Regions from separate parts of the Streptomyces sp. NPDC001493 genome, predicted to be linked through region 2. Evidence: riboswitches for the same ligand, from Rfam matches in the RefSeq annotation. Region 2 holds a riboswitch; the other holds the start of a gene.
What was found. Region 2 has a riboswitch for thiamine pyrophosphate ahead of thiO (glycine oxidase ThiO). Riboswitches for the same ligand answer to the same signal wherever they lie in the genome.
Positions count from the first base shown of each region.

Region 1: linked by a shared signal. The riboswitch ahead of ACWCWD_RS02330 (purine-cytosine permease family protein) and the one ahead of thiO (glycine oxidase ThiO) in region 2 are both predicted to bind thiamine pyrophosphate.

Region 1 is NZ_JBSFHV010000001.1:601,759-617,569, reverse strand. Features, by position in the region: gene ACWCWD_RS02375 (phytoene desaturase family protein) at 1-890, shown strand, start outside; gene ACWCWD_RS02370 (GxGYxYP domain-containing protein) at 1,120-3,129, shown strand; gene ACWCWD_RS02365 (MFS transporter) at 3,242-4,462, opposite strand; gene ACWCWD_RS02360 (RrF2 family transcriptional regulator) at 4,569-5,048, opposite strand; gene ACWCWD_RS02355 (glycoside hydrolase family 27 protein) at 5,220-6,893, opposite strand; gene ACWCWD_RS02350 (hypothetical protein) at 6,966-7,100, opposite strand; gene ACWCWD_RS02345 (AraC-like ligand-binding domain-containing protein) at 7,782-8,828, shown strand; gene ACWCWD_RS02340 (alpha/beta hydrolase) at 8,972-9,961, shown strand; gene ACWCWD_RS02335 (helix-turn-helix domain-containing protein) at 10,020-12,275, opposite strand; gene ACWCWD_RS02330 (purine-cytosine permease family protein) at 12,503-13,918, opposite strand; TPP riboswitch at 13,908-14,000, opposite strand; gene ACWCWD_RS02325 (glycoside hydrolase family 76 protein) at 14,240-15,433, shown strand; gene ACWCWD_RS02320 (hypothetical protein) at 15,586-15,811, opposite strand, start outside.
Region 2 is NZ_JBSFHV010000046.1:20,518-36,328, reverse strand. Features, by position in the region: gene metF (methylenetetrahydrofolate reductase [NAD(P)H]) at 1-3, opposite strand, end outside; gene thiE (thiamine phosphate synthase) at 185-829, opposite strand; gene ACWCWD_RS36110 (Rv2175c family DNA-binding protein) at 909-1,274, opposite strand; gene ACWCWD_RS36105 (NAD(P)/FAD-dependent oxidoreductase) at 1,410-2,585, opposite strand; TPP riboswitch at 2,862-2,973, shown strand; gene thiO (glycine oxidase ThiO) at 2,971-4,230, shown strand; gene thiS (sulfur carrier protein ThiS) at 4,227-4,469, shown strand; gene ACWCWD_RS36090 (thiazole synthase) at 4,472-5,266, shown strand; gene pknB (Stk1 family PASTA domain-containing Ser/Thr kinase) at 5,375-7,330, shown strand; gene ACWCWD_RS36080 (deoxyribonuclease IV) at 7,333-8,196, shown strand; gene ACWCWD_RS36075 (sulfite oxidase-like oxidoreductase) at 8,239-8,871, opposite strand; gene bfr (bacterioferritin) at 9,023-9,502, shown strand; gene ACWCWD_RS36065 ((2Fe-2S)-binding protein) at 9,568-9,816, opposite strand; gene ACWCWD_RS36060 (class II 3-deoxy-7-phosphoheptulonate synthase) at 9,987-11,333, opposite strand; gene ACWCWD_RS36055 (anthranilate synthase family protein) at 11,609-13,504, shown strand; gene ACWCWD_RS36050 (2-hydroxyacid dehydrogenase) at 13,562-14,566, opposite strand; gene ACWCWD_RS36045 (response regulator) at 14,695-15,339, opposite strand; gene macS (MacS family sensor histidine kinase) at 15,456-15,811, opposite strand, start outside.

The DNA.
Region 1 (15,811 bases), on a different contig from region 2:
AGCGGGTCACCGAGGTGGTCGTGCGGCAGGGTCGCGCCGTGGGCGTCCGTACGGCCTCCGGGGAGGGCGTTCCCGCCCGGCGGGCGGTGCTCGCGGACGTGTCGGCGCCCAGCCTGTACACATCGCTGGTTCCGGCGGAACACCTGCCGGCGCGGATCCTCGACGACATGCGGCGGTTCGAGTGGGACTTCGCCACGTTCAAGGTGGACTGGGCGCTGGACGGACCGGTTCCGTGGAGCGCACCGGCCGCCGCCGGGACCGGCACGGTGCATCTGGCGGAGGGCGTGGATGAGCTGACCCGGTGGGCGGCGCAGATCGCCCGGGGTCTGATTCCCGACCGCCCGTTCCTCCTCTGTGGGCAGATGACCACCGCGGACGCGACTCGTTCGCCGCTGGGAACGGAGTCGGCGTGGGCCTACACGCACGTGCCGCACCGGGTGAAGGCTGACGCCGGGACGGACGGACTCACGGGCGAATGGGCGCCCGGAGAGCGGGAGTTGATGGCTGACCGGGTGGAGCGGCAGGTGGAGCGGTATGCCCCCGGGTTCCGCGACCGCGTCCGCGCCCGTCGGGTTCTGTCGCCGGGCGCGCTCGAAGCGGCGGACGGCAATCTCCGCAACGGCGCGATCAATGGCGGAACGGCCTCGATGCACCAGCAGTTGGTGTTCCGGCCGGTGCCGGGCACGGGCCGCCCCGAGACGCCGGTGAAACGGCTGTACCTGGCCTCCGCGTCCGCCCATCCGGGCGGCGGGGTGCACGGCGCCCCCGGGGCCAACGCGGCCCGGGCCGCGCTCCGTTCGGGGCGCGGCGGCGGCGCCGCACTGTCCGTCGCACAGCGTCTGCTTGCCCACCGCGGCCGGACGGGCGAAGTCGGCCGCCGGGCACCGTAACGTCACGGCGCCCGCCCACCGCCGTTCGGCCGCGCCCACCTCGCACCCCAGGTCAGCTTTGCCGTGAACTGGATCAAATGGGGTTACTCCAGGGGTGGTTACTTGCGCGCACCATGGACAACTCCCCGCCCCGGCACTACCTTCACCGATTGTTTGACAACGATGTCACGCAAACTGACAACGATGTCACACCACAGTCGCCCCCTCCCCCAAGGAGCAGTGATCGCCGATGGTGTCCCGAAGAACTCTTCTGCAGGCGGGCGGAGCAGCTCTCGCGGCCGGCGGTCCCGGGATCTTCTTCTCCCCTCGGGCCGGCGCGGCGGAAAACCGTGCCACGGCGCGGCTGTTGCCGTCGTTCGGCCGCCCCGCCCGGCTCGATGTCGCCGACGTCGGCTCCCTCGACGGAAACGACCAGCTGCTTCTGACGACCCTTCAGGGTGTGGTCAACCGCCGTAGTCCGCGCCTCTATTTCAACTTCGACAGCAGTGGGGTCGACTCCCGCTGGCTCCCGGGCACCGGCGCCCGGGTCACCCGCCACGACCGCGCGCTGGATCTGGTCGCCCGCTACCGGGGCGAGATACGCGGCGCGGTCCTGCACGACCCCGGCGTACCGGACTCCGTGAACGTGGCGACCACCCTGGCCGGCCTGGAGAACGCTGTCGCCGCCACCGCCGAACAGGCCCGTGCGTACGGTCTGAAGACCGTGGCCGATCTGCGCGGCCGTTTCGACGCGGACGACGTACTCGCCACGTACCGATGGCAGTTGGAGCATCTCTTCCCGCGCTGCACCCACACGCTGCTGGCCGGGCTGCCGCCGACCCGGACGGTGCAGACCGCTCAGGTGAACTGGCGCGAGATCGCACGGGAGGCCGAGCGCGTCCGTGATTCGTCGAACCGGCAGGTCCGCACCTTCGACGTGAGTGCGGAACTCTCCGGCGGGGACGGCGTCTACCTGCGCTTCCAGGACTCGTTCGGCGACGACGGATGGGGCGCTTCGGTCGGTTCGGTCGTGGTGAAGGCGGACGGCCAGGTGATCGCCTCCTTCGCGCCCGGTACGGAGGCCGAGGCGCCGTTCCTCTTCGACGGCTCCAACTCCTCCATGGGCGGGGACGCCAACCGGTTCTCCGACGGCGGCGGTTACTTCATCTACCACTTCACTCCGCCGCCCGGCACCCGGCAGCTCCTGGTCGAGGCCGACGTGTGGAACCAGTACCTGGTGTCCGCGACCGCCACCTCGCCCACCCGGGTCGAACCGTTCCCGTACTTCCGGGACTACGCCGTCGCGAGCAGGGCCATGGTCGTCTGGCTGCCTCCGTCGGGCGAGACGGGCGCACTCCTCGACGAGGTCTTCAGCCGGGTCGAGCCCACCACCCCGTACGCCGGCTGGTTCTCGAACGACGTGGCGGGCGAGTGGGGCGGAGTCGACCGGGCTTCCCAGCACGGCATCGAGGTGGTGCCCGCGGACTTCTTCATGAACGGCACCGTGCACGCCGGAGTGTCCGCGAAGATCTCGGACAAGGTCCGTACGAGGCCGAAGGCCAAGCTCGCCAACCGCGTCTACCTCACCCTCACCTTCGGCGAGGGTGACAACGTCCAGTACTGCCAGCGCCACATGCGCACGATCTGGGACGACCCCGCGCGGGGCAGCGTGCCGCTCAACTGGACGGTCAGCCCACTGCTCGCGGACATCGGCCCCGCCCTGCTGGCGTACTACCAGAACACCGCCACCGCCAACGACCTGCTCATCTCCGGTCCCTCCGGCGCCGGTTACACCTATCCGGGCTCCTGGCCCGCCGACGCCCTGGACGCCTACACCGAACTCACCGGGCGATTCCTGCGGCGGACCGGTATGGACCTGGTGTACGCGTACAACCAGCGCAGCACGACGGACGACGGCTGGATGCCGTTCGACGAGCGGATAGCCGGCTCCTACCGGCGGAACACCCCGCTGCGCGGCGTCGTCCAGTCCTGGGAGACCGGGGACCTGCAGACCCGGCCGGCCGGCCTACCGGTGATCGGCAACTTCTTCCCGCAGGGGAAGGCCGCGGAGTACCGGGACGGGCTGCTGAAGCACATCGAGGGCTGGGACGGTACCGCTCCCCTGTTCGTCGCGGGCGCGATCAATGCGTGGAGCTGGACGCCGAGTGATGCCGCCGAACTCGTCGCGCTGCTCGGCCCGCCGTTCGAAGTGGTGCGCGGCGACACCTTCTTCGACCTGATGGACCGGGCGGGCCGATGAAGCGGGCGGAGCGCGGCTCCCGGCACTGATGCGGGGCTGCGCGCCCGGCGGTTACGGGGGCTCTGCCGTCACCGTGCGGTGATGGCAGGGCCCCCGTGGAAACCGCGGTGGTTCAGCCGGTGCGGGCCGCCGTGCGTGCGGTGATCCGCAGGAACAGCAGGGCGGCGATCGCCAGCACCGTCCCCAGGCCGTACACGAGGGTCGCCCCGTGCGGGAGCGTGATTCCGCCGAGCACGGTGCCGAGGCCGATGCCGAGGTAGATCCCGGAGGAGTTGAGGGAGACCACCAACGGCGCTTCCTGCGGGGCGACTTCGATGAGCCGGTGCTGTTGGGCGGGGGTCTGGCACCAGCTGCTCGCCCCCCAGAGCAGGACGAGTACTCCGACCAGGAGGACCAGCGTGACGTGCGTGGCGGCGACCCAGGTGAGCAGGCCGAGGGCGAGCACCATGCCGATGTATCCAGTGGTCAGGACCCGGACGGCGCCCCAGCGGTCGGTGGCGTACCCGGACGCCAGGTTGCCGAGGACGGCGCCCAGTCCGTACAGGAAGAGCATCCACAGGTCCGTGCTGTCGGGCACCCGCACCGCCCGCAGGACCGGAACGCTGTAGGCGTAGGCGGTGTAGGCGGCGCCCATGCCGAGCACGGTGAGCGGCAGTACGGCGAGGACGGCGGGCCGGCGCAGCACGGTGAGCCGGGTGCGCAGCGGCACGCGTACGTTGCCCGGCAGAGGCGGCATGATGAGGCGCACACCGAGGGCGAAGAGCAGGCACAGCCCGGCTACGACGGACAGGGCGGTCCGCCAGCCCAGCCAGTGTCCGGCCAGGTTGCCCAGCGGTACTCCCAGCGCGGTCGCGGCGGTCAGGCCTCCGATGACCACGGCCATGGCCCGGGCCCGGAGTTCGGGTCGTACGAGCGCGGCGCTCACCGCCCCGGCGGTCGGCGTGTAGGCCGCCGCGCCGGCTGCGGCGACGGTCCGGCTGACGAGCAGTACGGCCAGATTCGGTGCCAGCGCCGACCCCACGTTGGCCAGGCCGAGCGTGATCAGCGCGGCGACCAGCAGGGCCCGGCGGGGCAGTCGGGCGGTCGCCGTGGCGAGGACGGGCGAGAGGACGGCGTAGGCCGCCGCGAACACGGTGACGGACTGTCCGGCTGCGGTCGACGACACATGCAGCTCGTCGGCCATCGAGGGCAGGAACCCGGCGACGACGAAGGCGTCCGTGCCGACGGCGAGGGTGCCCAGGGCCAGTACCAGGGTGGACGACAGTCCGCTCCCTCCCGCCGATGTTCGGCCGTCGGCGGATCGGCGACCGGATAAAATCGAGACACTGGACATCCAGATTCCCCTCACGTGTGTGTTCGTTCCACAGCCTGCCGCGCGGTCGGCCGCCCGATGCCGGCGTCGGACGACCGTCACTCGCGCCGGCCGCCCGATCTTCGCGTCAGCCGCCGATGCGGTCGTAGTGGCGTCGGGCGCGTTCGGCGGCGGAGGGCGGCGCGGCGGCCATCATGTCCGCCAGCGTCTGCGCGGCGAGCTCACGGCGCCAGGCCAGCTCGGCCCGGAGCATCGCGCCGGCGATGCCGCACGGCTGCTGGAACTCCCGCACCGGGGTCTCCGCTCCCGCTCCGCGCTGCCGGATCTCGGTGCACTGGAAAAGGTCGTCCGGACCGTCGACGGCGGCGACGACGTCCATGAGCGTGATCCGCTCGGGCCGCCGGGCCAGCCGGAACCCGCCCCGGGGTCCCGGGGTGGAGGTGAGGATGCCTGCCCGCTTCAGTGCCTGCAACTGCTTGTTGAGATAGGCCGGTGGCAGATCGAACCAGACCGCGAGCCTCGCCGTCGACACCGCCTCGGCGTCCCCGAGCCATGCCAACGTCAGGCAGCAGTGCAGCCCCCACTCGACTCCCGCGCTCATCCGCATGACCAGGACATTACATGTCCAGGTTTCCGGTGGCGAGGAGTCTCGGGAAACACGTCATATGCGGTGCGCCGGGGGCAGGTTCAGCAACTCACCGGAAGGCTGGGCCGGCCCGGCATGCGCGCCGGATGCGCACACGCCGGGTCGGTCACCGGGTCCGGGCCCGGGGTGGTGTCAGCCCAGGCTCCACTTCTGGTTGGCGCCACCGTTGCAGTCCCACAGTTCCAGCGCGGTCCCGTTGAGGTTCCCCGCGGGTTTGTCGCCGCCCGTGACGTCGAGGCAGAGGCCCGACTGGGTGCCGGTGACGGTCCCGTCGGGGTTGAGCGTCCATTGCTGGTTGGCTCCGCCGTTGCAGGTCCAGAGCTGCACCGCGGTGCCCGGTGCGGTCTGGTTGTCGTCGGCGTCGACGCACGCCGATCCGCCGTAGAGGCGCAACTCACCGGCCGCGGTGAGCGTCACGGCCTGGTTGCCTCCCCCGTGGCAGTCCCAGATCTCGATCCTGGTTCCGGGCTCCGTCCCTCCGGCTTCCACGTCGAGGCAGCGCTGGGAGGAGGCGCCGATCAGTGGATGAGTCGTACCGGTGCTGCTGCCGGCGCCGACGGAGACCCGGTACATCACCGTGCCGTGGGCGGGCACCGCCGCGCTGATCGTGCCGCTCGTCGAGGAGACCGCCTTGGACCACAGGTTGGCGAGCCGGTAGGAGGACCCGGCAGGCAGACCCGCGGCGGCCGCGGTGGTGCTGACGGTGGCGGCGGAACCGTTCTCGTTGGTGAGGGTGACCGCACGGTCGCCGTTGGCCAACTGCTTGGACATCACGACGAGCCCGCCGGAGGAGGAGACGACGGCGCCCTGCTTGCCCAGGGGGTCCTGGTCGACGGCGATGACGTCGGTGTTCTTGAGGATGGAGAGCGACGCCGGGTTCGCGGTGCGGACGTCGGTGCCGATGAGCAGGGGCGCCGCCATCTGCGCCCAGAGGCTGAAGTGGGTGCGGTACTCGGTGTCGGTCATCCCGCCGTTGCCGACCTCCAGCATGTCCGGGTCGTTCCAGGCGCCGGGCTTGGCGTACTGCGCCAGTGGCTGGTTCTCGTGGGCGATCCCGATCATGGAGGACCACGAGTCGTTGATGTCACCGGTGGTGCGCCAGGAGTTGCCGAGGGACGGCGCCCAGTTCCAGGGCTGGTTGGATCCCCACTCGCAGATGCTGTAGAGGATCGGGCGGCCGGTGGCCTTCAGCGCGTCACCCATCGCCTTGTACCGGGTCTGCGCGTCGACGCCGGTGTTGTTGCAGTTGTCGTACTTGAGGTAGTCCACGCCCCAGGAGGCCCACAGGTCGGCGTCCTGCCGCTCGTGGCCGAGGCCGCCGGGGAATCCGTTGTTCGCACAGGTCTTGGTGCCGGCGCTGGAGTAGAGGCCGAACTTCAGCCCTTTGGAGTGCACGTAGTCCGCGACGGCCTTGATGCCGTTCGGGAAGCGCACCGGGTCGGGGACCAGGTTGCCGGCCGCGTCCCGCGAGGGCAGCGCCCAGCAGTCGTCGAGGTTGACGTAGGTGTAGCCGGCGGCCTTGAGGCCTGTGGAGACGAAGGCGTCGGCGACACCCTTGACCATCGCCTCGTCGAACTGCGCTCCGCAGCCCGTGGTGTTCCAGTTGTTGAAGCCCATCTGCGGGGTGCGGGCCAGGCCGTTCTCCAGCGCCGCCGCCTCCGGAGCGGCGGCTACGGCGGCGAGTTGCGCGCCGGCCGTGACTCCCGAGGTCACCACGGCGGCCCCGGTCAGACCTCCGAGGGCGAGCGTGAAGGAGGCGGCCGAGGCGGCTAAGCGGTGTCTGAAACTGTGTCGTTCACCGGACATGTGCGGCTCCTGAGGGGGTAATTGACGCACAACTCAACAAGGACAAACGGAATCGCCCACATCACATCGCTGTTACATGCACATGTCAATAGACAGCTCGGAGATGTGGTCCGCGACGAGCACGATCCGTATCCGTCCGCCGATGGCCCGGCCGGCCCGGCTCACGGTGAACAGCGTCTTGCCGCTCACCGCGGCCGCGAGGCCCACCGGAATGTCCGCGTCGGCGATCTGCCGTCAGTGGAGTGACCCGGCTGTCCGGCTTCAGAAACGCCGCCGTTCCGTCGCGAGTGAGGAGGTCGTCGGCCCGTACGACGACTCCCGGGACGGGACGTGCTCCGTCTGCGTGATGACGCATGGGACTCCTTGCCGAGGACGCGGCGGCGCGCGGAAGGAGCACGGATACCAGGGCTGCCCGCCATCTGCGTCAGCGCCGATCGGGCAGGGGCAGCCCGGCCTCGGATCCACGGGGTTTCGGAGAACGCGTTCCTTCTCCCGGCTCCGGTCGTCACAGCTCGTGGAGCGGGTTCCGGCACGACTTGCCTGGCCATGCCCTGTCAAGCAGAAGCAGTGCACTGTCGGACAAGTGCCGTGCGCTGTCGGACAAGTGCCGCCCTCACCGGCGCCCAGCACCGTTTCGGTACCGCACGAAAGGTGTTCGTCCCGCCACAAGTTCTGCCTGTGGTTCTGCCTGGAGACCCGATGGGCCCGCTGGTTGGCTCTTCCGTGCGGGCAGGAACCGGCCCTCGACGGAGCGGAGCCGGTCGCGCTCCGGCGAAGCCTCTGCCCGCCGACGATGCGCCGGACCCGCCGATCGCCGGGCGCCGCGCCTTTCGGAAACGCGGTCATCCGTCGACGTCCCTGCGCCACTTCCCCGAAAAGAGAAGCAACTTGAGCCTGGTTTTGACGACCGCCTCCGTACCGGACGGGGACAAGGTCGCCTACTGGAACGCCGCGGTGAACAGGACCCTGGTGCCGATGACCGTCACCCCGCGCGGTGACGGGCCCTTCGACGCCCGGATGACCACGCGCCGCCTCGCGTGTCTCCAGGTCTCCACCATGGAGGCCGACGCGGCGGATGTCCGGCGCACTCCTGCGCTCATCGCCCGCTCGTCCGAGGCGCTCATGTCCGTCAGTCTCCAGATATCGGGGACCGCCACACTCGTACAGGACGGCCGGCGGGCCGAGGTGGGTGAGGGAGACCTGGTTGTGTGCGACCGGAGCCGGCCGTACTCCTTCGCCTATCCGGAGCGGTTCGCCACCCACATCTTCCAGTTGCCCCGAAGCGTACTGGGCCTGCCGGACAGCGACATCAGGCAGGTCACGGGCCGAGCCATCGGCACCGAGGACGGCTTCGGCGCGTTCCTGCGGCCCTTCCTGTCCACACTGGCCTCCTCGGCGGACGTCTGTCCGCCGGCCGTCGCGGACCGGCTTGCCGGTTACCTCGTCGAGATGTTCGCCACTTTGATCGCCGAGGCGGTCCCCCCGGACGCCGCCGGTGCGGAATCGGCCCGCAGCGACCTGCGGCGGCGCGTCCGTGCGTACATCAACAAGAACCTGGGTGACCCGGACCTGTCGCCGGAGAGCATCGCCCGGGCGCACCACTTCTCAGTCCGGTACATCCATCGGCTGTTCGAGGGCGAGGGGACCACGGTCGGGCGGCTCGTCCTGAAGCGCCGTCTGGAGGAGTGCCACCGGGAGCTGTCCCGTCGCGGCGGGACGGCCCTCACCGTCTCCGCCGTGGCCCAGCGGTGGGGTTTCGTCAGTCCCTCCCACTTCAGCCGGGCCTTCCGCGCCGCCTACGGCGTCTCTCCCCGGGAGTGGCGCAGCCTGCGCACCGCGCAGGGTGACGTCGGACGCCCTCCGGCGGACTCTCCGGTCCCTCCGTTCGCGCCGGCCGATCGGAAACTGGCGGGCCTCTCACCGTCCGGGGGGTGAAGGTCCCCGGCTTGGTGCCACTGGGCCGCGACCCCGCGGTACCCGGGCAGTCGTCGCACCGCTGCTCTCCCCCCACGTTTCACGGCTGCATCCGGTGCGTCAGCCGCCCCTCCCTTTTCTGGACCCTCTTGGTAGGAGACCGTGTGACCGGCCCTGTCCCTCCGCCCTTCCGGAAGCCGGTCCTCGACCGCTCCACCCGGGCGTTCGTGGAGCGGTACGCGTGCCCGCCGTCCGCGCACGCCCCCGCCCTGGAGGCGGCCCGGCAGGACCTCGCCCGTCTGCAGGACGGGGGACAGACTCCCGGCGAACAGGACACCTGCTCGGAGTGGTTCGCCCTGCCGGGCGGTCCGACGGGCCACGTACGGGTACAGGTGGTCAAGCCGGCCGGGAGCATCGGCGACATCCCCGTGGTGCTCTTCCTCCACGGGCTGGGCTGGGCGCTGGGCGACGCCGTCACCCATGAGCGGCTGGTGCGCGCGTTCGTCCTCGGGACGGACGCGGCCGTGGTCTTCGTCGAGTACGAGCGTGCCCCCGAGGCGCGATATCCGGTCGCCGTCGAACAGTGCTACGCGGTCGCACGGTGGATCACCGAGCACGGTGGCGAGATCGGTCTGGACGGGAACCGTATGGCCGCGGTGGGTGACAATGCGGGCGGCAATCTGGTGGCCGCGCTGACCCTGCTCGCCAAGGAGCGCGGCGGAGTGCGGCTGCGGCAGCAGGTGCTGCTCTGCCCCATCACCGACGCCGACTTCGACACCCCCTCGTACCGGCGGTTCGCCACCGGCTATTTCCTCGGCCGCGAGACCATGCGCTGGTTCTGGGACCAGTACCTCCCGGACGCCCGGCACCGGAGCGAGGCCACCGCGTCGCCTCTGCGGGCCACCTCGGAGCAGCTGACCGGACTTCCCCCGGCCCTGGTGATCACCGGGGAGGCCGACGTGCTGCGCGACGAGGGCGAAGCCTACGCGGCCAGGCTCCGGGAGGCCGGAGTCGCGGTGGTCTCCATGCGGTACCACGGGACGGTCCACGGTTTCATGGTGCTCGATGCTCTCCGCCACACGGACGCCGCCCGCGCGGCGCTCGTGCAGGCCCTCGACACCGTGCACGTCGCCCTGCACCGGCACCGGGACTGATTCCGGCGCCGCTGGGCCGGTCGCACCGGCCCGGAGCCTCACCGGCGGCGGCATCGGCTCACGCGGCAGGCAGCGAATCCAGGTGCTTCTGCGCGGCCTGCACGTGCACGGGGTCGGCCACCTCGCCCAGGGCGACGACCTGGTGGAGGAAGGAGCGGGCTTCCTCGAACTCTCCCAGTTCGATCAATGCCTCCCCCAGACCCAGCAGCGTCATGCCCTCCAGGATGGTCTGACCGGTGCGGGTGGACTGGGCCACCGTGGCGCGGTAGAGGTCCGCGGCCTCGCGCCACCGTCCCAGGGCGGCGTAGTCGTGACCGAGAGCGCTGCTCGCGATGGCACGGTACGTGTCTGCGGCGTGCCCGCTCACCGGGCAGTCGGGTGCGTCGAGGAAGGCGATGACGCGCTCGTGCTGGACGACTGCCTCCTCGGCGCGGCCGAGGTCGCGCAAGCAGCCTCCGTACACGCCGATGGCCCCGATCCAGCCGTCGTTGTCGCCGGCTTCTTCGAAGAGGTCGACGGCGGCGCGCACCTTGTCGAAAGCCTCCTGGATCTCTCCGAACCGCCGGTGGGGAGTCACCGCGTACATCAGGGCCCAGGCCTGCTGGGCGGCGTCCTGGGCCCGGCGGGCGAACACCAGGGCTTCGTCGGCCCGTGCGATGGCGTCCCGGTCCCTGTTGTCGGAGATGCCCAGGGCCCAGGCGTGGTAGTTGAGGTGGACGGCCCGCAGGTACGGGTCGTCGATCACGGCAGCGGCTTCGCTCGACAGGCTGAAGACCTCGGACCAGTGACCCCAGACCCAGACGCCGCAGAACCACCCCATGGCGTCGGCGGTCTCCACGACCCGGGTGTGTTCGCCGCGCTGCGCCGCACTGCGCAACGCGGCGAGCCAGGCGGTGGCTTCGCTCTGGAGCCAGGCGCGGGCCTGCTCGGCGCTCTCCAGCGGGACCAGGCCCCGCCACGAGGACGGCGGCGCCCCGTGCTCGGGCTTGTACCAGTGGCCGGCGACGACCGCTGTCTCCAGCAGCCAGGTACGCAACCCGTCCTCGGCCACCGCCCGCTCGTCGGGCTTCTCCTCGCGGGTGAGGCGGGCACGGGCGAACAGGGTCAGGAGGTCGTGCAGTTGGTAGCGGCCGACGAAGGTGGCCTGGAGCAGGCCGGCCTCGACCAGTTCCTCCATCACGTCCTCGGCCTCGAAGATGCCGGTCGCGGTCAACGCGGCACCGTAGGCGGCGGTCATGTCGGGTCCCGGCACCAGGCTCAGCAACCGCAGCATCCGGGCGGCCTGTTCGGTCAGCTGCCGGTAGGACAGTTCGAACGCCGCCTCCACCCGGACGTCTCCGGCGACGAGCGCGCCCAGGCGGCGTTCCTCGTCGGCGAGGCGGCGGACCAGGTGGTCGACGCTCCACCCCGAGCGGACGGTCAGCCAGTTCCCCGCCACCCGCAGGGCCAACGGCAGATGTCCGCACAGCTCCGCCACCCGCGCCACGGCCCCGGTTTCCGCGTCGGCCCGCTCCTCGCCCAGGATCCGGCGCAGCAGTTCGACGGCCTCCGGCGGCGTCATCTCCGACAGCGCGAGCCGTTCGACGTCCTCCAGTCCGGTCAGCGGCCGCCGGCTCGTGACCAGCACCAGGCTCCGCCCGGTGGCGGGCAGCAGGGGCCGGACCTGGCCCTCGTCGCGGGCGTTGTCCAGCACCACCAGGCACCGCCGCTCGCCCAGCAGCGCCCGCAACAGGCCTGCCCGCCCCTGAGCGTTCTCCTGCGCCAGCTGCCGGTCCGTCACCCCCAGGGCCCTCAGCAACTTCAGCAACGCCTCGTCCGGGGCGACCGGGCCCTCCACCCCGTGGAGGTCGACCACGAAGCACCCGTCGGGGAACTCCCCCGCCAGATCCGCCGCCGCCTTCAGCGCCAGTGTCGTCTTCCCGCACCCCGGCGGGCCCGACACGACCGAGACCGACGCTCCCGCGCCGGCACCCGCGCGCGCCGCGGCCTCCTTCAACCGCACCAGTTCCGGGCCACGCCCGGTGAAGTCTCCCACGGACCGCGGCGGTACCAGCGTTCCCGTCGCCACCACCGGACGCGTCGGCCGCGCAGCCCGCGCCGCGACCAGCAACGTTTCCCGCTCCGCACCGTCCAGCCCCAGCCCTTCGGCCAGAGCCACCACCGTGCGCCGCTGCGGGACCCTGCTGCGACCCCGCTCCATGTCGCCGATCGCGCGGACGCTGACGCCCGACGCCTCGGCCAACTCCTCCATCGTCAGACGATTTTGCTGGCGCAGACCACGCAGCATCACGCCGAACAGCTCTGTTTCCGACACGACCCGCTCCCTGTTCTCCGCCCGGGGCAAGGGTACGACGTGTGCACGCCATGGTTTCGTGCGGCGGCCGTCCGCTCCTGCGGACCGGTGCGGGCGGGCATGAACGGGCGCTGCCGGGCGTAGGCGCGGAGGGCACGGGATCATGGGGCGGCGCGTCCGGCCATGGGCTTCGGACCGTTGGACACCGAACCCGGCCGGTCCCGGAACGCTGCCCCGAGAGGGGTCCGTCAGGAGCGGTGCCGCAGCCGCAGCGGGGCGTAGAGCGCCAGGGCCGCGAGGAACGCCACACCGTAGGCGAGGTCCGCTCCGTGCAGGGCCTCCGCCACCGGGCCGACGTACAGGCCGGTGCTCATGAACGGCACCGCCGCGGCGAAGGCGACCACGAAGGCGGCGAGCGCCGGCCACCACGGCCGGTCCCGGGCGCTCTCGGCGGCGAGGTCGAACGGGGCGCCGCCGCGGTCCTTCTTCCTCGCCATCCAGTCGACGGCCACGATCGCGACGAAGCCGGGGATCCAGTAGCCGACCAGGAGCAGCACGTTCTGGAAGCGTGCGGTGGTGTCGGCCGCGTGCATCCACAGCACGAGCGGGAATCCGAGCGCCGCGGCGAGCGCCGCGGCGACGGGGCGGGGCAGGCGCACCCCGATCGTCTGCAGCGCCAGGGAGCCGCTGTAGTCGTTCATGGCGTTGCTGCACAGTGCGGCAAGCGCCACGGCGAGCAGTCCGAACGCCCCGAGCGCGCCCCCGCCCAGAAGGGTGTCGATGCCCCGCGCGGTCTGATCGGTGAAGACGGACGCGCCCCACAGGCCGAGCGTCTGGACCGCCACGAAGGAGAAGCCGACGCCCAGCAGGGTGCACCAGAACATGCGGGGCCGGGAGGTACCGGTCGGCAGGTAGCGGCTGAAGTCGCTCGCGTACGGGGCCCACGACAGCGACAGGCTCAGCGCGATCGTGAACGTCAGGACGAAGGCCCCCGCCCGGTCGCCGCCGTGCGCGGCACCGGAGGCTGCGGGGTGGACACCGTCCAGCAGTTTGACGGCCAGCACGGCGAAGGCGGCGGCCAGGAGGAACGTCATCACGGTCTGGAGCCGGTGGATCGCCTCGTACCCCAGCACGCCGAGCCCGCCCTGGGCGGCCATCATGACCAGGACGCCCAGCCAGAACGGCCAGCCGCACAACTGGGCCAGCGCATCCCCGCCGAACAGGCCGATCAGAGCGTCCCAGGCGATCGAGGAGAGCCACTGCAAGGCCCCAGGCAGTACGACTGCACGGCCGAACGCCAGCCTCGCAAGCGGGAGTTGCCCCACTCCGGTCCGGCTTCCCCAGGTGCCGAGGTATGCGGTGGGCGCCGCCCCGACGAACGTGCCGAGGACGACCGCGAAAAGCGCCGTGGTGAAGTCCAGGCCCAGCGCGACGCCGACGGTGCCGGTGAAGACACCGGTCATGGTCAGGTTGGGGGCGAACCAGACGGTGAACAGCCGGCCGGGTCCGCCGTACCGACGGTCCTCGGGCACGGGGGCTATCCCGTGCGTCTCGATCCGCAGATCACCGGAGGCGGTGGGCATACGGCCGCCGAAGGCGGTCGGCGAGTACGGAGCTTCCCGCTCCGGGTTCGTACGGTCGTTCTGCGCATACGGCAATGCCATGAGACATCCCTCCGCCAGTACTAGCTGGTTCAGGTTCGACGGGTGTGTTCTCAGCCCCTGCGGGGCACCCCGTGTCCGGTTTCGGCGGTCAGGATAGCCGGACGGCGGCTCGGGGCAGGTCAGCGGGGGTGAGCGGAGCGCGGCCCCGAGGTGCTATCCCGGCGCGGGAGTCCGGGGGCGAGGGGGCGCGCGGGGCGGGAACGATCTCCGTCCGCCCCTTTTCCGTCCTGGCCGTTGACGTCCCCGCACCCCGGTGACAACGTTGTCGAGCACTGTCGGACACCCCGCACCCTGCGTCGCACCCGAACAGGAGAGTTCCGTATGCGCTGGTCCCCCTCACGCCGTCAGGTCCTCGGCGCCTCTCTGGCCGCCCTGGCCGCCGCACCGGCGACCGCTGCCGCCGCGTCCGCGGCACCGGACCCGGCCGATGTCCGATCCCCCTCCCGCTCCGCCTTCCTCTCCCGTGCGCGCGTCACCTACGGCGCTCTGGAGAAGTACTTCGACACGGCGGACGGCACCGGGCTCGTGCGCGAGCAGTACCCGGTCGCCGCCGACGACCGCCCGCACTCCTACGAATGGCCGCTGTCCCAGGTCCATGTCGCCGCCCTCGACCTGGCCTTCGTGGACCCCCGCCACGCACCGGCTCTGGCCACCCGCGCCAGGGCGCAGGAGCTGTACTGGAACGAAGCGGGCGGCACCACCGGCCTCGCCGGCTACGACTCGTACCCGGTCGCGCCGCACGGCGACGGCGGGGACATGTTCTACGACGACAACGAGTGGGTGGGACTGGCCAAGTCCCAGCTCCATCTGCAGACCGGGGACCGCGCCGCGCTCCGCCGCGCGGAGGAGATCTTCGCGCTGGTCGAGTCGGGCTGGGACACCGACTCCGAACACCCCGCCCCCGGCGGGGTGTTCTGGACCCAGGCCGACTGGAACCACTGCCGCAACACGGTCTCGAACATGCCCGGCGCCCAACTCGGCCTGCGCCTGCACCAGATCACCGGCAAGTCCCGCTATCTCGCGTCGTCCAGGCGCTTCTACGACTGGACCAACACCCACCTGCGGACCCCGGAAGGTCTCTACTGGGACAACCTGGACCTCACCGGCTCGGTCGACCGGACCGTCTGGTCCTACAACCAGGGCGTCCCGGTCGGCGTCGGCGTCCTGCTGTACGGGGCGACCCGTGACGAGAGGTACCTGAACCAGGCCCGGCGTACGGCCGAGGCCGCGTACACGCACTTCGTGACCGAGGCCAGGCTGCTGAGCCAGCCCGTCTTCTTCAACTCGATCTTCTTCAAGAACCTGCTGCTGCTGGAGTCGGTGACGGGCGGATCCGTCTACCTGCGGGCGATGGCCGACTACGCGGACCACATCTGGTCCGAGCAGCGGGACAGCGCCACCGGCCTGATGCGATTCGCCGAGAACGGGACCACCCAGGCCATCGAACAGGCCGCCGCCGTACAGATCTTCGCGGTACTCGCCTGGCCGCGCGGCGCCTGGCGGACGCTGTACTGAGCTTCGCCGCGTCCGGCGACCCGGACGCGGCGACAAACCCGGACGCGGCGGCGAGCGCGCGGCCCCCGGTCGTCCGTTGGTCCCGGGAAGCCGCAGGAAGCGCGCGTGCAGGCCGAACCGGTTCGGCCCGAAGCGCGACAGCGAAGGGGTACTCAGCCCTCCACCGGGTGACCGCCGTCGCCCTCGACCACGACACGGTCCTGGCCGGCCGTCTCAGCGCGCTCCACCATGGTGACGTCGACCTCGCCGTCCCCCGTGGTGTCGAACTGGTAGAGATCCGCGGCCCCGTCCCCTGTGGTGTCCGTCATCCACACATCGGGCTTGCCGTCACCGTTCGTGTCCGCCGCCAGCACCACACGGTGCAGGTCGCCCTGTGTC
Region 2 (15,811 bases):
CATACCGCGAGGTTAACCAGGGTGCGGCCGTCCCCCAACCAGAGCGGGACATATGTCCGTATTGCGGTGAATACCGTCCACGCCTCGGACAGTGCGCGCCCGCCCGGCGCTCCGGCCCCGGCGTGGGTCCGCGACGCGGGTCCGCCGCACGGGTGACGACGGGCGGGTGACGACGGGCTGGCGGTCAGCGCTCGCGGACGCGCTTCGCCAGGCCGGCCGCGGCCGCGGCCGGGTCGTCGGCCTCGGTGATCGCGCGGACCACCACGACGCGCCGGGCACCGGCGTCCAGCACCTCGTCGAGATTGCCCGCGTCGATGCCGCCGATGGCGAACCACGGGCGGGGGGTGTCCAGGGAAGCGGCGTACCGCACCAGGTCGAGGCCGGGGGCGTGGCGGCCGGGCTTGGTCGGGGTGGGCCAGCAGGGGCCGGTGCAGAAGTAGTCGACGCCGGGCTGTGCGGCGGCCGCGTCCACCTCGGACTCGGCGTGCGTGGAGCGGCCGATCAGCGGGGTCGCGCCGATGATCGCGCGGGCGGCGGGGACCGGCAGGTCGCCCTGGCCGAGGTGGAGGACGTCCGCGCCGATGGCGTGGGCGACGTCCGCGCGGTCGTTGACGGCGAGGAGCTTGCCGTGGCGCGCGCAGGCCTCCGCGAACACCTGGAGGTGTTCCAGTTCCTCGGCGGCCTCCATGCCCTTGTCCCGCAGCTGGACGATGTCCACGCCGGAGGAGAGCACGGCGTCGAGGAACGCGGGGAGGTCGCCCTGCCGCCTGCGGGCGTCCGTGCACAGATAGAGACGGGCGTCGGCGAGCAGGTGGCGCGGCGTGGACATGAAGGAGTTCCCCCCGTGGGTCACCGCGGGCGCGGGCCGTGGAGTGCACGGCCCGCGACCACGTGTGCGGTCGTCTCGGTCAGACGGCGAGCGCCTGGGCGCGGCGCTTCACCTCCGTCCCGCGATTCTCGCTCAGCGCCTGCGCGGGGGTTCCCGGCAGGGTCGGGTCGGGGGTGAAGAGCCAGTCCAGCATCTCTTCGTCGGAATAGCCGTCGTCCCTCAGGAGCGTCAGGGTCCCCGCGAGGCCCTTGACCACCTTGTCGCCGTCGATGAAGGCGGCAGGCACCTGGAGCGTCCGGTTCTCACCGCGGCGCACCGCGATCAGCTGGCCTTCCTTGACCAGCTGCCGCACGCGCGTCACCTCGACATCGAGGAGTTCCGCGATGTCGGGGAGGTGGAGCCAGGCAGGGACGAGAGCATCGATCTTTGCGTCAATCTCGGTCACGAGGACAAGCGTGCCATCTGGGACCGACAGCCGGAAGCCGGGCCGACCGTACGGACCACGTCAGGACTGCGTCCGCGCAGGTCGCACGGGGGTCGGACGGGGTCGTGAGGGCGCGCGCGGGCGGCGCCCCGGGGCTCAGCGGACGGCGGACTTCAGGGGTACGGCGGGGTCGGCGGCCCGTTCGGGGTCGACGGCCCGGCCGGAGGCGACGAGCTTGCGGCCCTGGGTGAGATCGCGCGGACGGCCGACCGCCAGCAGGGCGACCAGCGCGCCGTCGCGCAGCCAGAGCACGGTCCACTCCTCGTCGGCGGGGTCGCCGCGCCACAGCAGGGTGTCGGCGTCCGCGTGGTGCCCGGCGTACTGGACGAACCGGCCGAACTGCTCGGACCAGAAGTACGGCACCGGGTCGTACGGCTCCGGGGTGCCGGCCCCCCCGGCTCCCGTGATGCCCGCCGCGACCGTGCGCGGGCCCTGGAGCGCGTTGTCCCAGTGGTGCACCAGGAGGCGTGCGCCGTAACGGGCGGAGGGGTACGAGGCGCAGTCCCCCACGGCGTACACCCCGGGCGCCGAGGTGCGCAGCGAGGCGTCGGCGGTGACCGATCCGTCGGGGCCGAGCGCGATGCCGGAGCCGGTGAGCCAGCCGGTGGCGGGGCGGGCGCCGATGCCGACGACCACCGCGCCGGCCGGGAGCCTGCGGCCGTCGGCGAGGACCACGGCGCCGGGTTCGACGCGGTCGACCCGGGCGCCGGTGAGGAGGGTGGCACCGCCGTGCGCGTACCAGTCGGCCATGGGGGCGGTGACCTCGGCGGGCAGCACCCCGGCGAGCGGGCGGCCGGCGGCCTCCACGACAGTGACCGTGCAGCCGGCGGCGCGGGCGGCGGTGGCGAACTCGGCGCCGATCCAGCCCGCGCCGACCACGACGACGTCGTGACGCTCGGCGAGGACGGGCCGCAGCCGGGCCGCGTCGTCCAGGGTGCGCAGCAGGTGGGTGCCGGGGACCCCGGCGGCGCCGGGCAGCGTCAGGGGTTCGGCGCCGGTGGCGACGACCAGGACGTCGTAGGGCACCGGGCCGTCCGGGGTGTCCACCTCCCGGTCGGCGGGGCGCAGGCCGGTGACGGAGAGCCCGAGGCGCAGATCGACGTCGAGCGCCTCGAAGTCGATGCCGAAGGCGGAGTGCTCGGCGGTGCCGAGGAGCACGGCCTTGGAGAGCGGCGGCCGGTCGTAGGGCTGGTGCGGCTCCGCGCCGATCAGGGTGACGGGCCCGGTGTACCCCTCGTCCCGCAGGGCGACGGCGGTCTGCACCCCCGCCATGCCCGCTCCGACGATGACGACGCCGTGCTCCGGCGCCCGCTGCCCGCTCTGTTCGCTCACACTCCCACCCTAGGGGGGTGTCCGACGGATCATGGCCGGGGTCGCGACGCCCGGAACGGCGCCTTGCGATGCACCGCTCCGACCGCCGCGCCCCTTCCGACCTTGATCAACCGGACACCCCCTGAGCACCTGACGCACCCTCAGTCCTCGGGGTGCGCGGGCCGCCCCGGCGGCTCCTTCGTACCGCGCGGACGGCGGGGTTTAGGGTGGCTGCGGAAAGACACTCGCGGGAGCCCGGACGCACCGGGCTGAGAGGGAGGCTGGCGGCCTCCGACCGTACGAACCTGATCCGGGTCATGCCGGCGAAGGGAGGGGCTGGACACCCATGCATGCTTCACAGGAACCGTCTGCCGCCGCGGGCGGCAGCACGGCGGGCGGCGGCACCGCGGGCGGGGGCACGAGCGGCACTGACCGCCGGGGCCCCTCGTACGACGTGCTCGTCGTCGGGGGCGGCATCATCGGCCTGGTGACCGCCTGGCGGGCGGCGCGGGCGGGGCTGCGGACGGCCGTCGCCGATCCGGAACCGGGCGGCGGGGCCGCCCGGGTGGCGGCCGGGATGCTGGCCGCCGTCACCGAACTCCACTATGGCGAGCAGATGCTGCTCGGGCTCAACCTCGCCTCCGCCGCCCGCTACCCGGAGTTCGTGGCGGAGCTGGAGGCGGCGAGCGGCCGGGAGACCGGCTTCCGCGCCTGCGGCACCCTCGCGGTGGCGCTGGACTCCGACGACCGGGCGCACCTGCGCGAGCTGCACGCCCTCCAGGAGCGGTCCGGCCTGGATTCGCAGTGGCTGTCGGGGCGCGAGTGCCGCCGGCTGGAGCCGATGCTGGCGCCGGGCGTACGGGGCGGGCTGCGGGTGGACGGCGACCACCAGGTCGACCCGCGCCGGCTGGCGGCCGCACTGCTGACGGCCTGCGAGCGGGCCGGGGTGGTCTTCCACCGCAGCCCCTGCGAGCGTCTGGAGACCGCGCGCGGCCGGGCAGCAGGTGCGCTGCTCGCGGACGGTACGGCGGTCTCGGCCGGCCAGGTGGTGCTGGCCGCCGGAACCCTCAGCGGCCGGCTCCCCGGCCTGCCGGAGGGCGTCGCCCCGCCGGTGCGTCCGGTGAAGGGCCAGGTGCTGCGGCTGACCGTGCCGCGCGCGTACGCCCCCTTCCTCAGCCGGACCGTGCGCGCGGTGGTGCGGGGCCAGGACCTGTACCTCGTACCGCGCGAGAACGGCGAGCTGGTCGTCGGCGCGACGAGCGAGGAGATGGGCTGGGACACCACGGTGACGGCGGGCGGGGTGTACGAGCTGCTGCGCGACGCCCACGAGCTGGTGCCGGGCATCACCGAGCTGCCGCTCACCGAGACCCTGGCCGGGCTGCGTCCCGCCACCCCCGACAACGCGCCGGTGCTCGGCCCGACCGCGCTGCCGGGGCTGCTCGTCGCCACCGGCCACGGCCGCAACGGGGTGCTGCTCACCCCTGTCACCGGCGACGCCATGGCGCACGCGCTGACCACCGGCGAGCTGCCGGAGGTGGCCCGCCCGTTCGCGCCGGGCCGCTTCACCACCCCAGTCGTCCCCGCGCGCGAGGAGCAGTACGCATGACCGATCGAACAGTGGACGCGGCCGACCCGGCCGCCACCGTGAGCGTCTCCGTCAACGGTGACCCGCGCGAGGTCCGCGCCGGCACCACCCTGGGCGCCCTGGTGGCGACCCTCAGCCGGGCGGCCTCCGGGGTCGCCGCCGCCGTCAACGAGAGCGTGGTGCCGCGCTCGGCCTGGGACTCCACCGCCCTCGCCGGGGGCGACCGGATCGAGGTCCTCACCGCGGTGCAGGGAGGCTGACCATGTCCGACGACCTCTTCCCGCTGGGCGGGCGCACGTTCTCGTCCCGGCTGATCATGGGCACCGGCGGTGCCCCGAGCCTGGACGTGCTGGAGCGGGCGCTCGTCGCCTCCGGCACCGAGCTGACCACCGTCGCGATGCGCAGGCTCGACCCGACCGTGCAGGGTTCGGTCCTCTCCGTCCTGGAACGCCTCTCCATCCAGGTGCTGCCCAACACCGCGGGCTGCTTCACCGCGGGCGAGGCGGTGCTGACCGCCCGGCTGGCCCGGGAGGCACTCGGCACCGACTGGGTGAAGCTGGAGGTGGTGGCCGACGAGCGGACCCTGCTGCCGGACCCCGTCGAGCTGCTGGACGCGGCGGAGATCCTCGTCGACGACGGGTTCACCGTGCTGCCCTACACCAACGACGACCCGGTCCTCGCGCGGAAGCTGGAGGACGTGGGCTGCGCGGCGGTCATGCCGCTCGGCTCCCCCATCGGCTCCGGCCTCGGTATCCGCAACCCGCACAACTTCGAGCTGATCGTGGAGCGGGCCGGGGTCCCGGTGATCCTGGACGCGGGTGCGGGCACCGCCTCGGACGCGGCGCTGGCGATGGAGCTGGGGTGCGCGGCGGTGATGCTCGCCTCGGCGGTGACCCGGGCGCAGGAGCCGGAGCTGATGGCGTCGGCGATGCGGCACGCGGTGGACGGCGGCCGTCTCGCCCGCCGGGCGGGCCGCATCCCCCGCCGGCACTTCGCCGAGGCGTCCTCCCCGGTGGAGGGCCGGGCGGTGCTGGACCCGGAGCGCCCGGCGTTCTGACCGGGGGGGCCGCCCCGGGCGGCCGTGTTGTCACGGCTCGGCTGCGATACGGCCCCGGGCCCGCTCCGGGGAGCCCGGGGTGTCCGCGGCGGCTCGTAGACTCGTCGGGTGGACACGACCCTCCAGGACCCGCTGCTCGGACGGCTGCTCGACGGCCGCTACCGCGTCGACGCGCGCATCGCCGTGGGCGGGATGGCCACGGTCTACCGGGCCGTGGACATCCGGCTCGACCGGGTGCTCGCCCTCAAGGTGATGCACCCCGCGCTCGCGGCCGACGCCTCGTTCGTCGAGCGCTTCATCCGCGAGGCGAAGTCGGTGGCGCGTCTCGCGCACCCCAACGTGGTGTCCGTCTTCGACCAGGGCGCCGAGGGCGCGTACGTCTACCTCGCCATGGAGTACGTCGCGGGGTGCACCCTCCGCGAGGTGCTGCGGGACCGGGGTGCGCTCCAGCCGCGCGCCGCGCTCGACATCCTGGAGCCGGTGCTGGCGGCGCTGGGCGCGGCGCACCGGGCGGGGTTCGTGCACCGCGACATGAAGCCGGAGAACGTCCTGATAGGGGACGACGGCTGGGTGAAGGTCGCCGACTTCGGGCTGGTCCGCGCGGTCGGCACCGCCACCGACACCACCGGTTCCCTGCTGGGCACGGTCTCCTACCTCGCCCCGGAGCAGATCGAGCACGGTACCGCGGACACCCGCTCCGACGTGTACGCCTGCGGTGTCGTGCTGTACGAGATGCTGACCGGCGCCAAGCCGCACACCGGCGAGAACGCCGCCCAGATCATCTACCAGCACCTCAACCAGGACGTGCCGCCGCCCTCCGCCGCCGTCCCCGGGCTCTCCCCGGCGCTGGACGCGCTGGTCGCGGGGGCCACCGCGCGCGACGCCCGGGCCCGCGCCCAGGACGCGGTGGTGCTGCTCTCCGAGACCCTGGAGGCCCGGGCCCTGCTGAGCGACGCGGAGCTGGACGCCGTACCGCCGCAGGCGCACGCCCCGGCCGGCCCCGGCTCGGGTGTCTCCGGTGCCGAGGACCGTACGAGCGTGCTGCCGCGCGCCGTGGCCGAGGACCGGGGGACCACGCACCGGACGAGCCGGCTGGAGATGCCCGCCACCGCCACCGCGTCGGTCGCGCCCGGCCGGCCCCGGCGGACGGCGCGGGCGGGCGGGGCCGGGGGCCGGCCGCGCCGCGGGGTCTACGCCGCGATCACGGCGCTGCTGGTGGTGCTGCTGGCCGGGGGTGGTGTCTGGTACATCAACTCGGGCCAGTTCACCCAGGTCCCCTCGCTCCTCAACCAGCCCCAGGAGACCGCGGAGAAGCGGCTCACGGACGCCGGGCTCGACGTGAAGTCCGTCGACCGGGCGTACAGCGACACGGTCGACCGGGGCTCGGTGATCAGCAGCGACCCCGCACCCGGCGACCGGGTCCGGGGCAACGAGTCGGTGAAGCTGGTCGTCTCGCGCGGGCCGGAGATCGTGGAGGTCCCCGACGTGGCGGGCGTCTCGCTGGCCGACGCGCGCCGGTCCCTGAAGGAGGCCGGTCTGGCCCCCGGCATGGTGACCCGGGAGTTCAGCGAGGACGTCGGGCGCGGCGAGGTGGTCCGTACGGACCCCGAGGCGGGCACCGGGCGCCACCCCGACTCCGCTGTGGCACTGGTCGTGAGCAAGGGCGCCCCGGTCGACGTGCCGGACGTCTCCGGGCTCTCCGTCGAGGACGCGACCGCCGCCCTGGAGGAGGAGGGGCTGAAGGCCGAGGCGAAGCCCGGCCGGGTCAACTCTCCCGAGGTGGCCGGCGATGTCGCCGAGCAGACCCCGGCCCCCGGCGCCGAGGCGGCCGAGGGGGACACCGTGCAGCTGACCGTCTCCAAGGGGCCCCGGATGATCGAGGTGCCGGACGTCACCGGCAAGGACGTCGACGAGGCGCGGGACCTCCTGGAGGAGGCCGGGTTCGAGGTCAAGGTCGACCGGCCGTTCCTCTCCTTCAGCGACACGGTCGGGAGCCAGTCCGTCGACGGAGGCGGCCGGGCGGCCGAGGGATCGACCATCACCATCAGAACCAAGGGACTGTGAACATGCGCAACCCGGTGGGCGGACACGTCCCGGTGGCCGGCGGGCTGGTGAAGACCGGCCTCGGCTACGCCGACGAGCTGGCGGCCGAGACCGTCCAGGTCTTCGTCGCGAACCCGCGCGGCTGGGCCACTCCGGCGGGAAAACCCGATCAGGACGAGCTGTTCCGCAAGGAGTGCGAGGCCCGGGACATGCCGGTGTACGTGCACGCCCCGTACCTGATCAACTTCGGCTCGCACACCGAGGCGACCGTGGAGAAGTCCGTGGAGTCCCTGCGGCACTCACTGCGCCGGGCGCGCGAGATCGGTGCGCTGGGCGTCGTCGTCCACACCGGTTCGGCGACGGGCGGGCGGCCGCGCGAGGAGGCGCTGGCGCAGGTGCGTGACCACATGCTCCCGCTGCTGGACGAGCTGACCCACGAGGACGATCCCGATCTCCTGCTGGAGTCGACCGCCGGCCAGGGGTCCTCGCTCTGCTCGCGGACCTGGGACTTCGGCCCGTACTTCGAGGCGCTGGACTCCCATCCCAAGCTGGGCGTCTGCCTGGACACCTGTCACATCTACGCGGCGGGCCACGACCTGGCCGGTCCGTCCGGGATGCGGCAGACCCTGGACCTGCTGGTGGAGACGGTCGGTGAGGGGCGGCTGAAGCTGATCCACGCCAACGACTCCAAGGACGTGGTCGGCGCCCACAAGGACCGGCACGAGAACATCGGCTCGGGCCACATCGGCGCGGAGCCGTTCCGGGAGCTGTTCGCGCACCCGGCGACGGCCGGGGTGCCGCTGGTCATCGAGACGCCGGGCGGGAAAGAGGGGCATGCGGCGGACGTGGCGCGGCTGAAGGAGCTGCGGGACTCCGTGGGTGCCTGACCTGGGCCTGCTGGGGCGCGGCACGGGCCGGGCCGGGCGGGCTCAGAGCTCCGGGCCGTCCCCGGGCTTCTCCTGGTAGGAGTAGCGCTGCTCGCTCCACGGGTCGCCGATGTTGTGGTAGCCGCGCTCCTCCCAGAAACCGCGGCGGTCGGCCGTCATGTACTCGATGCCGCGGACCCACTTCGGGCCCTTCCAGGCGTACAGGTGCGGGACGACCAGGCGCAGCGGGAAGCCGTGCTCGGCGGTGAGCAGGTCGCCGTCCTTGTGGGTGGCGAAGAGGGTGCGGTCCGAGGCGAAGTCGGCGAGCCGGAGGTTCGAGGAGAAGCCGTATTCGGCCCACACCATCACATGGGTGACGTCGTCGGCGGGCGGCGCGAGACCGAGAATGACGGAGGCGGGCACTCCGCCCCACTCGGACCCCAGCATGGAGAACTTGGTCACGCAGTGGAGGTCGGCGACGACCGAGGAGAACGGGAGTTCCGAGAACTCCTCGTGGTTCCAGCAGCGCTTCTCGCCGTCGGCGGTCGCTCCGAAGACCCGGAATTCCCAGCGTTCGGGGCGGAACTTGGGCACGGGCCCGTAGTGGGTCACCGGCCACCCGCGTTGCAGACGCTGGCCCGGCGGAAGCTCGGACTGTCCCGATACGCGGTTTTCCTCGCTCTCCGGCTGACCCATGCCTCCATGGTGACAGACAGGCAAGGGTGGTGGTGACCAGGCGGGGAATAACGGGCAATACCTACTAAGCATGTACTTACTGGACGGCCGGGTGGTGCGGTGCGAGGATGCGCCCAACTGTCCGGTACACCGGTTGGAAGGAGCCTCTGCGATGCAGGGCGACCCCGAGGTCATCGAGTTCCTGAACGAGCAGCTGACGGCCGAACTGACTGCCATCAACCAGTACTTCCTGCACGCGAAGATGCAGGACAACTTCGGCTGGACGAAGCTCGCCAAGTACACCCGGGCCGAGTCGTTCGACGAGATGAAGCACGCGGAGATCCTGACCGACCGGATCCTCTTCCTCGACGGCCTCCCGAACTACCAGCGCCTCTTCCACGTGCGTGTCGGCCAGACGGTGACGGAGATGTTCCAGGCCGACCGCCAGGTGGAGGTGGAGGCGATCGACCGCCTCAAGCGCGGGATCGAGGTCATGCGGGCCAAGGGCGACATCACCTCGGCCAACATCTTCGAGTCGATCCTGGAGGACGAGGAGCACCACATCGACTACCTGGACACCCAGCTGGAGCTGGTGGAGAAGCTCGGCGAGCCGCTCTACATCGCCCAGCAGATCGAGCAGCCGGAGGGCTGACACACCGGCCGACGGCCGAGAGCCTACGGCTCCGGGTCGGGCGGCTCCGGGTCGGGCGGCTCCGGTCAGGCGGCTTCGGGGAACGCGGCGGCCGGAGGACTCACCGACGCGGCCGACGGGTCGGAGCGGCGCTCCAGCAGCTCGCGGCGCGGGCACTCGCCCCGGCCCAGCAGCGCCTGGATGCGGCGGACGCAGCCACCACAGTCGGTGCCGGCCTTGCAGACGGAGGCGATCTGGCGGGGGGTGCAGGCCCCGGCCTCCGCATGGCGCTTCACCTGCTGTTCGGTGACGCCGAAGCAGGAGCAGACGTACATGCGGTTCACCTCCCGGGAGTGTGCGAGCACCCCTCCAATGCGGTGAGGCAAACCTAACCTTACCCATTGGACCGGGTGGGCAAAAGCCCCGGAACGCCCGTGGGGCACGGATCACATGGATCCGTGCCCCACGGGCGCGTTGACGCGGGCCCGTTCCCGGGCCTTGCGGCCTACTGGTCGCGGTACATCTCCGCGACGAGGAAGGCCAGGTCGAGCGACTGGCTGCGGTTGAGCCGCGGGTCGCAGGCGGTCTCGTAGCGCTGGTGCAGGTCGTCCACGAGGATCTCGTGGCCGCCGCCGACGCACTCGGTGACGTCCTCGCCGGTGAGCTCGACGTGGATGCCGCCCGGGTGGGTGCCCAGGCCCTTGTGCACCTCGAAGAAGCCCTTGACCTCGTCCAGGACGTCGTCGAAGCGGCGCGTCTTGTGGCCGGAGGCGGCCTCGAAGGTGTTGCCGTGCATCGGGTCGGTGACCCAGGCGACGACCGCGCCGGAGGCGGTGACCTTCTCGACCAGCTCGGGGAGCTTGTCGCGGACCTTGCCGGCGCCCATGCGGACGACGAAGGTCAGCCGGCCGGGCTCGCGCTCGGGGTCCAGGCGGTCGATGTAGCTGAGCGCCTCGTCGACGGTGGTCGTCGGACCGAGCTTGATGCCGATCGGGTTGCGGATCTTCGACGCGAACTCGATGTGCGCGCCGTCCATCTGGCGGGTGCGCTCACCGATCCAGACCATGTGCCCGGAGGTGTCGTACAGCTCGCCGGTGCGCGAGTCGGTGCGGGTCAGCGCCGTCTCGTAGTCCAGCAGCAGCGCCTCGTGCGAGGCGTAGAACTCAACCGCCTTGAACTCGGCCGGGTCGGTGCCGCAGGCCTTCATGAAGTTCATCGCGTTGTCGATCTCGCGGGCCAGCGCCTCGTAGCGCTGCCCCGAGGGGGACGACCGCACGAAGTCCTGGTTCCACGCGTGCACCTGGCGCAGGTCGGCGTAGCCGCCGGTGGTGAAGGCGCGGACGAGGTTCAGCGTCGAAGCGGACGCGTGGTACATCTGCTTCAGGCGCTCGGGGTCCGGGATGCGGGCGGCCTCGGTGAAGGCGAAGCCGTTGACGGAGTCGCCGCGGTACGTCGGCAGGGTCACGCCGTCGCGGGTCTCGGTCGGCTTGGAGCGCGGCTTGGAGTACTGCCCGGCGATGCGGCCCACCTTGACGACCGGGACGGCCGCCGCGTAGGTCAGGACGGCGCTCATCTGGAGCAGCGTCTTCAGCTTCGCCCGGATGTGGTCGGCGGACACGGCGTCGAAGGCCTCGGCACAGTCGCCGCCCTGCAGCAGGAACGCCTCGCCCTTGGCGACGGCTCCCATGCGGGTGCGCAGCTGGTCGCACTCGCCCGCGAAGACGAGCGGCGGATACGACGCGAGGTCCGCGAGTACATCGCGCAGCGCCTCGGAGTCGGGGTACTCAGGCTGCTGCGCCGCGGGAAGGTCTCGCCAGGTGTTGCCACCGGCGACGGAGGTATTGGCGTTCACGGTCACGGGCACCAGCGTACGGGGTCACGGGCTGCGTCCAGCCGGTCGCTCAACAGTTGAGACGATTGCTCGCATGATCGTGCGCTGTGACGCTAGTATCGGCGCATGTTCACGCACACGACCCGGAACTGGTGGTGGCCCGCTCGACGGCGGCCCGCTGACAGTTCGCGCTGAACATTTCGCGAAGGCCGCCCCGAGGGGCGGCCTTTTCTGCGTTCGCGGAGCGGTTCCTCCCCCTGGGAAACCCCTTGGAAATCCCCTTGGAAGGAACGCTCATGCCGCACCGCGCCGCCTCTCTCGTCCACCGTCTCCTCCGTGACGACGCCCCGCCCTTCGCCCTGCTGCGCCGCCGCACGCCCGGCCGCGACCACGACACCGTCGAGGTGCTGACCGGCGAGGTCCGGGAGGTGGCGCACCTCGCCGAACTGCCGGTGGGCGAGCTGCCCTCGCTGGCCCTGGTGCCCTACCGGCAGATCGCCGAGCGGGACTTCGAGGTGACCGACGACGGGACGCCGCTCGCGGTGCTGGTCGCCGACGAGTCGTACGAGCTGCCGCTCGACGAGGTGCTGGCGGCGCTGCCCCCGCACGAGGTACGGGTGACGGGCGGCGCGTTCGACGTGCCGGACGAGGAGTACGCGGGGATCGTCCGGCGGGTGATCGAGGACGAGATCGGGCAGGGCGAGGGTGCGAACTTCGTGATCCGGCGCACGTTCCGGGGCGAGATCCCCGGCTACGGCCGGGCGGACGCGCTGGCGCTCTTCCGCAGACTGCTGGAGGGCGAGCGCGGCGCGTACTGGACGTTCGTGGTGCACACCGGCGGCCCCCGGGGGCGCACCCTGGTCGGCGCCAGCCCGGAGGTCCACGTCCGGATGTCCGGCGGCACGGTGGTGATGAACCCGATCAGCGGGACGTACCGCTACCCGGAGCAGGGCCCGACCGTCGAGAGCCTGCTGGACTTCCTCGCCGACCGCAAGGAGACCGAGGAGCTCTCCATGGTGGTCGACGAGGAACTCAAGATGATGTGCACGGTCGGCGACATGGGCGGGGTGGTGGTCGGGCCCCGGCTGAAGGAGATGGCCCACCTCGCCCACACCGAGTACGAGCTGCGCGGGAAGTCGACGCTGGACGTGCGGGAGGTGCTGAAGGAGACCATGTTCGCGGCGACCGTCACCGGCTCCCCCGTGCAGAACGCGTGCCGCGTGATCCGGCGGTACGAGCCCACCGGGCGCGGCTACTACAGCGGCGCGCTGGCGCTGCTGCGCCGGGACGCGAACGGCGCCCAGACCCTCGACTCGCCGATCCTGATCCGTACGGCCGACATCACGGCCGACGGCGGGCTCGCGGTGGCGGTGGGCGCCACCCTCGTACGCCACTCGGACCCGGACGGCGAGGTCGCCGAGACCCACGCCAAGGCGGCGGGGGTGCTGGCGGCTCTCGGGGTGCGGCCGGGGCGGCGGCCGCAGGAGCGGACCGGGCCGCAGCTGGCCGCCGATCCCCGGGTGCAGTCGGCGCTGGACGACCGGCGGGGCGGGCTGGCGCCGTTCTGGCTGCGGATGCAGGAGCCGGCCCGGGCGATGTCGGGCCACGCTCTGGTGGTGGACGGCGAGGACACCTTCACCTCGATGCTGGCGCATCTGCTGCGCGCCTCGGGCCTCGACGTGTCGGTCCTCCGGTTCGACGCCCCGGAGTTGCGGGAGACCGTCCGGGCGCACCGGGGGCCGGTGGTGCTGGGCCCCGGGCCGGGCAACCCGGGCGATCCCACCGACGCCAAGATGGTGCTGCTGCGCTCGGTCGCGGCGGAGCTGGTGCGCGATCACCGGGACGGGCTGCTGGGCGTGTGCCTGGGCCACGAGCTGATCGCGGCGGAGCTGGGCCTGGAGGTGGTGCGCAAGGCGGTACCGCATCAGGGGGCGCAGACGCGGATCGAGCTGTTCGGCCGGCCGGAGACGGTGGGGTTCTACAACAGCTTCGCGGCGCGGTGCGACGACGCCGCCACCGCCGAGCTGGGCGCGCACGGCATCGAGGTGAGCCGGGACGGGGCCACCGGTGAGCTGTACGCGCTGCGCGGCGACGGGTTCGCCTCGGTGCAGTTCCACCCGGAGTCGGTGCTGACGCTGCGGGGTTCGGCGATCGTCACCGAGCTGCTGGCGGGGCTGCCGGTTCGCGGCTGAACACGCGGAGCCGGTGCCCGTCGGCGGGAACGACGGGCACCGGCTCCCGCGCCGCGCTCACTTCTCCGGGGCCGCCGGCACCAGGACGTTGTCGCCGCGGCGTCCCGAGAGGTAGTCGTCGACGTTGGCGGCGGTGGCGTCGATGATCTGGCCGACCGCGTCCTCGGTGTAGTACGCCTGGTGGGAGGTGACCAGGACGTTCGGGAAGGTCAGCAGACGGGCGAGGGTGTCGTCGTCGATGCCCTCCAGCGACTTGTCCAGGAAGAAGAGCCCCGCCTCCTCCTCGTACACGTCGAGGCCGACGCCGAGGAAGTGGCCCGAGCGGAGTTCGGTGACCAGGGCGCGGGTGTCGACCAGGCCGCCCCGGCTGGAGTTGATGAGGATCGCGTCGTGCTTCATCAGCGCCATGGCCCGCTGGTCGATGAGGTGGTGGGTGGCGGGCAGCAGGGGGACGTGCAGGCTGATGAGGTCGGCCTCCGCGAAGAGCTGGTCCTTCTCGACGTACCGCATGCCCAGCTCCACGCAGGCGGGGTTCTCGGCGACGTCCCAGCCGAGCAGGTTCATGCCGAATCCGTGGGCGATCCGGGTGAACGCCTCACCGATCTTGCCGGTGCCGATCACCCCGGCCGTGCGGCCGTGCATGTCCCGGCCGAGGAGTCCGGCGAGCCGGAAGTCGAAGTCGCGGGTACGGGTCGCGGCGCGGATGACCTTGCGGTTCACGGCCATCGCCAGGGTCCACGCGAACTCGGCGACGGAGTAGGGCGAGTAGTACGAGACCCGGGCGACGCGCAGGCCGAGCGACCCGGCGACCTCCAGGTCGATGTTGTTGAAGCCGGTGGACCGCTGGGCGATCATCCGGGTGCCGCCGGCCGCCAGGGTCCGGAGCACCTGGGCGCCGAGGTCCGCGTTGACGCTGGTGGAGATCACCTCGTACCCCGCCGCGAGGGCAGCCGTGTCCGGGGTGAGGAACACCTCCAGGCAGCGGACCTCGTGCTTCCCGGCGAACGCCTTCTCGATCAGGGGCTTCTCGTCGGCCTGCACACCGAATGCCAGGATTTCCACGGTGTCTCCCGTTGGTGCTGCGGTACGGCACATGACCCGGTCACCGCGAATATACGGCCGGGTGACCGGGTGCGCCGCTCGGCGGCGGCCGGGGCGGGACCCGCCCCGGCCGGTCCGCCGGACTCCGCTCACACGTCGTCGAGGCCGCGCTCGATGGCGTACCGGACCAGCTCCACCCGGTTGTGCAGCTGCAGCTTGCCGAGGGTGTTCTGGACGTGGTTCTGGACCGTGCGGTGCGAGATCACCAGACGCTCGGCGATCTGCTTGTACGACAGACCCTTGGCGACCAGCCGGAGCACCTCGGTCTCCCGGTCGGTCAGGCGCGGCGCCTTCGGGTCGTCGGGGGCCGCCGGGGCAGGGTCGGAGGCGAGCCTGCGGTACTCGCCGAGCACGAGTCCGGCCAGCCCCGGGGTGAAGACCGGGTCGCCGGCCGCGGTCGAGCGGACCGCCTCGGTCAGCTCCCGGGTGCTGGCCGACTTCAGCAGATAGCCGGTGGCCCCGGACTTCACCGCCTCCAGCACGTCGGCGTGCTCCCCGCTGGCGGAGAGCACCAGCACCCGCAGGCCGGGGTGGTGCGCCACGAGCTCCTTGCAGACCTGGACCCCGGGCAGGCCCGGCAGGTTCAGGTCGAGTACGAGGACGTCGGGCCGGACCGCATGGGCGCGGCGGACGGCCCCCGGGCCGTCGCCGGCGGTCGCGACGACGTCGAACCCGGACTCGGCCAGGTCGCGGGCGACGGCGTCGCGCCACATCGGGTGGTCGTCCACCACCATGACCTTGACGACCGTGCCGTCGGCGCGGGTCTGCGGCCGGGGCCCTGGGACGCCCGCCTCGCCCGGCGCCGCCGGTGCGTCCGTTCCGTCCGGTGTGCCCGGTGCTGTCGGTGTACTCATCGGATCGATCCTGCCTTCCCCCGTGGGGCCTTCGGAACCTTCAACTCGACTTCGGTGCCCTGGCCCGGCACCGAGATCACCTCTGCCGTGCCGCCCAGGTCGCGCAGCCGCCCGCGTATGGAGAGGGCCACGCCGAGCCGGCCCTCGCCCTCGGCCTCGGCCAGCCGCCCTTCCGGGATGCCCGGTCCGTCGTCCCGGACCGTGACGACCACCTCGCCGGGCTCGTCCTCGACCAGGATCCACGCCTGCGCGTCCTGTCCCGCGTGGGCCCGCACGTTGTCCAGGGCGGCTCCGGTGGCGGCGGCGAGCTCCCGCGCCGCGTCGGACGGCATCAGGACCGGGGCGCCGGGCT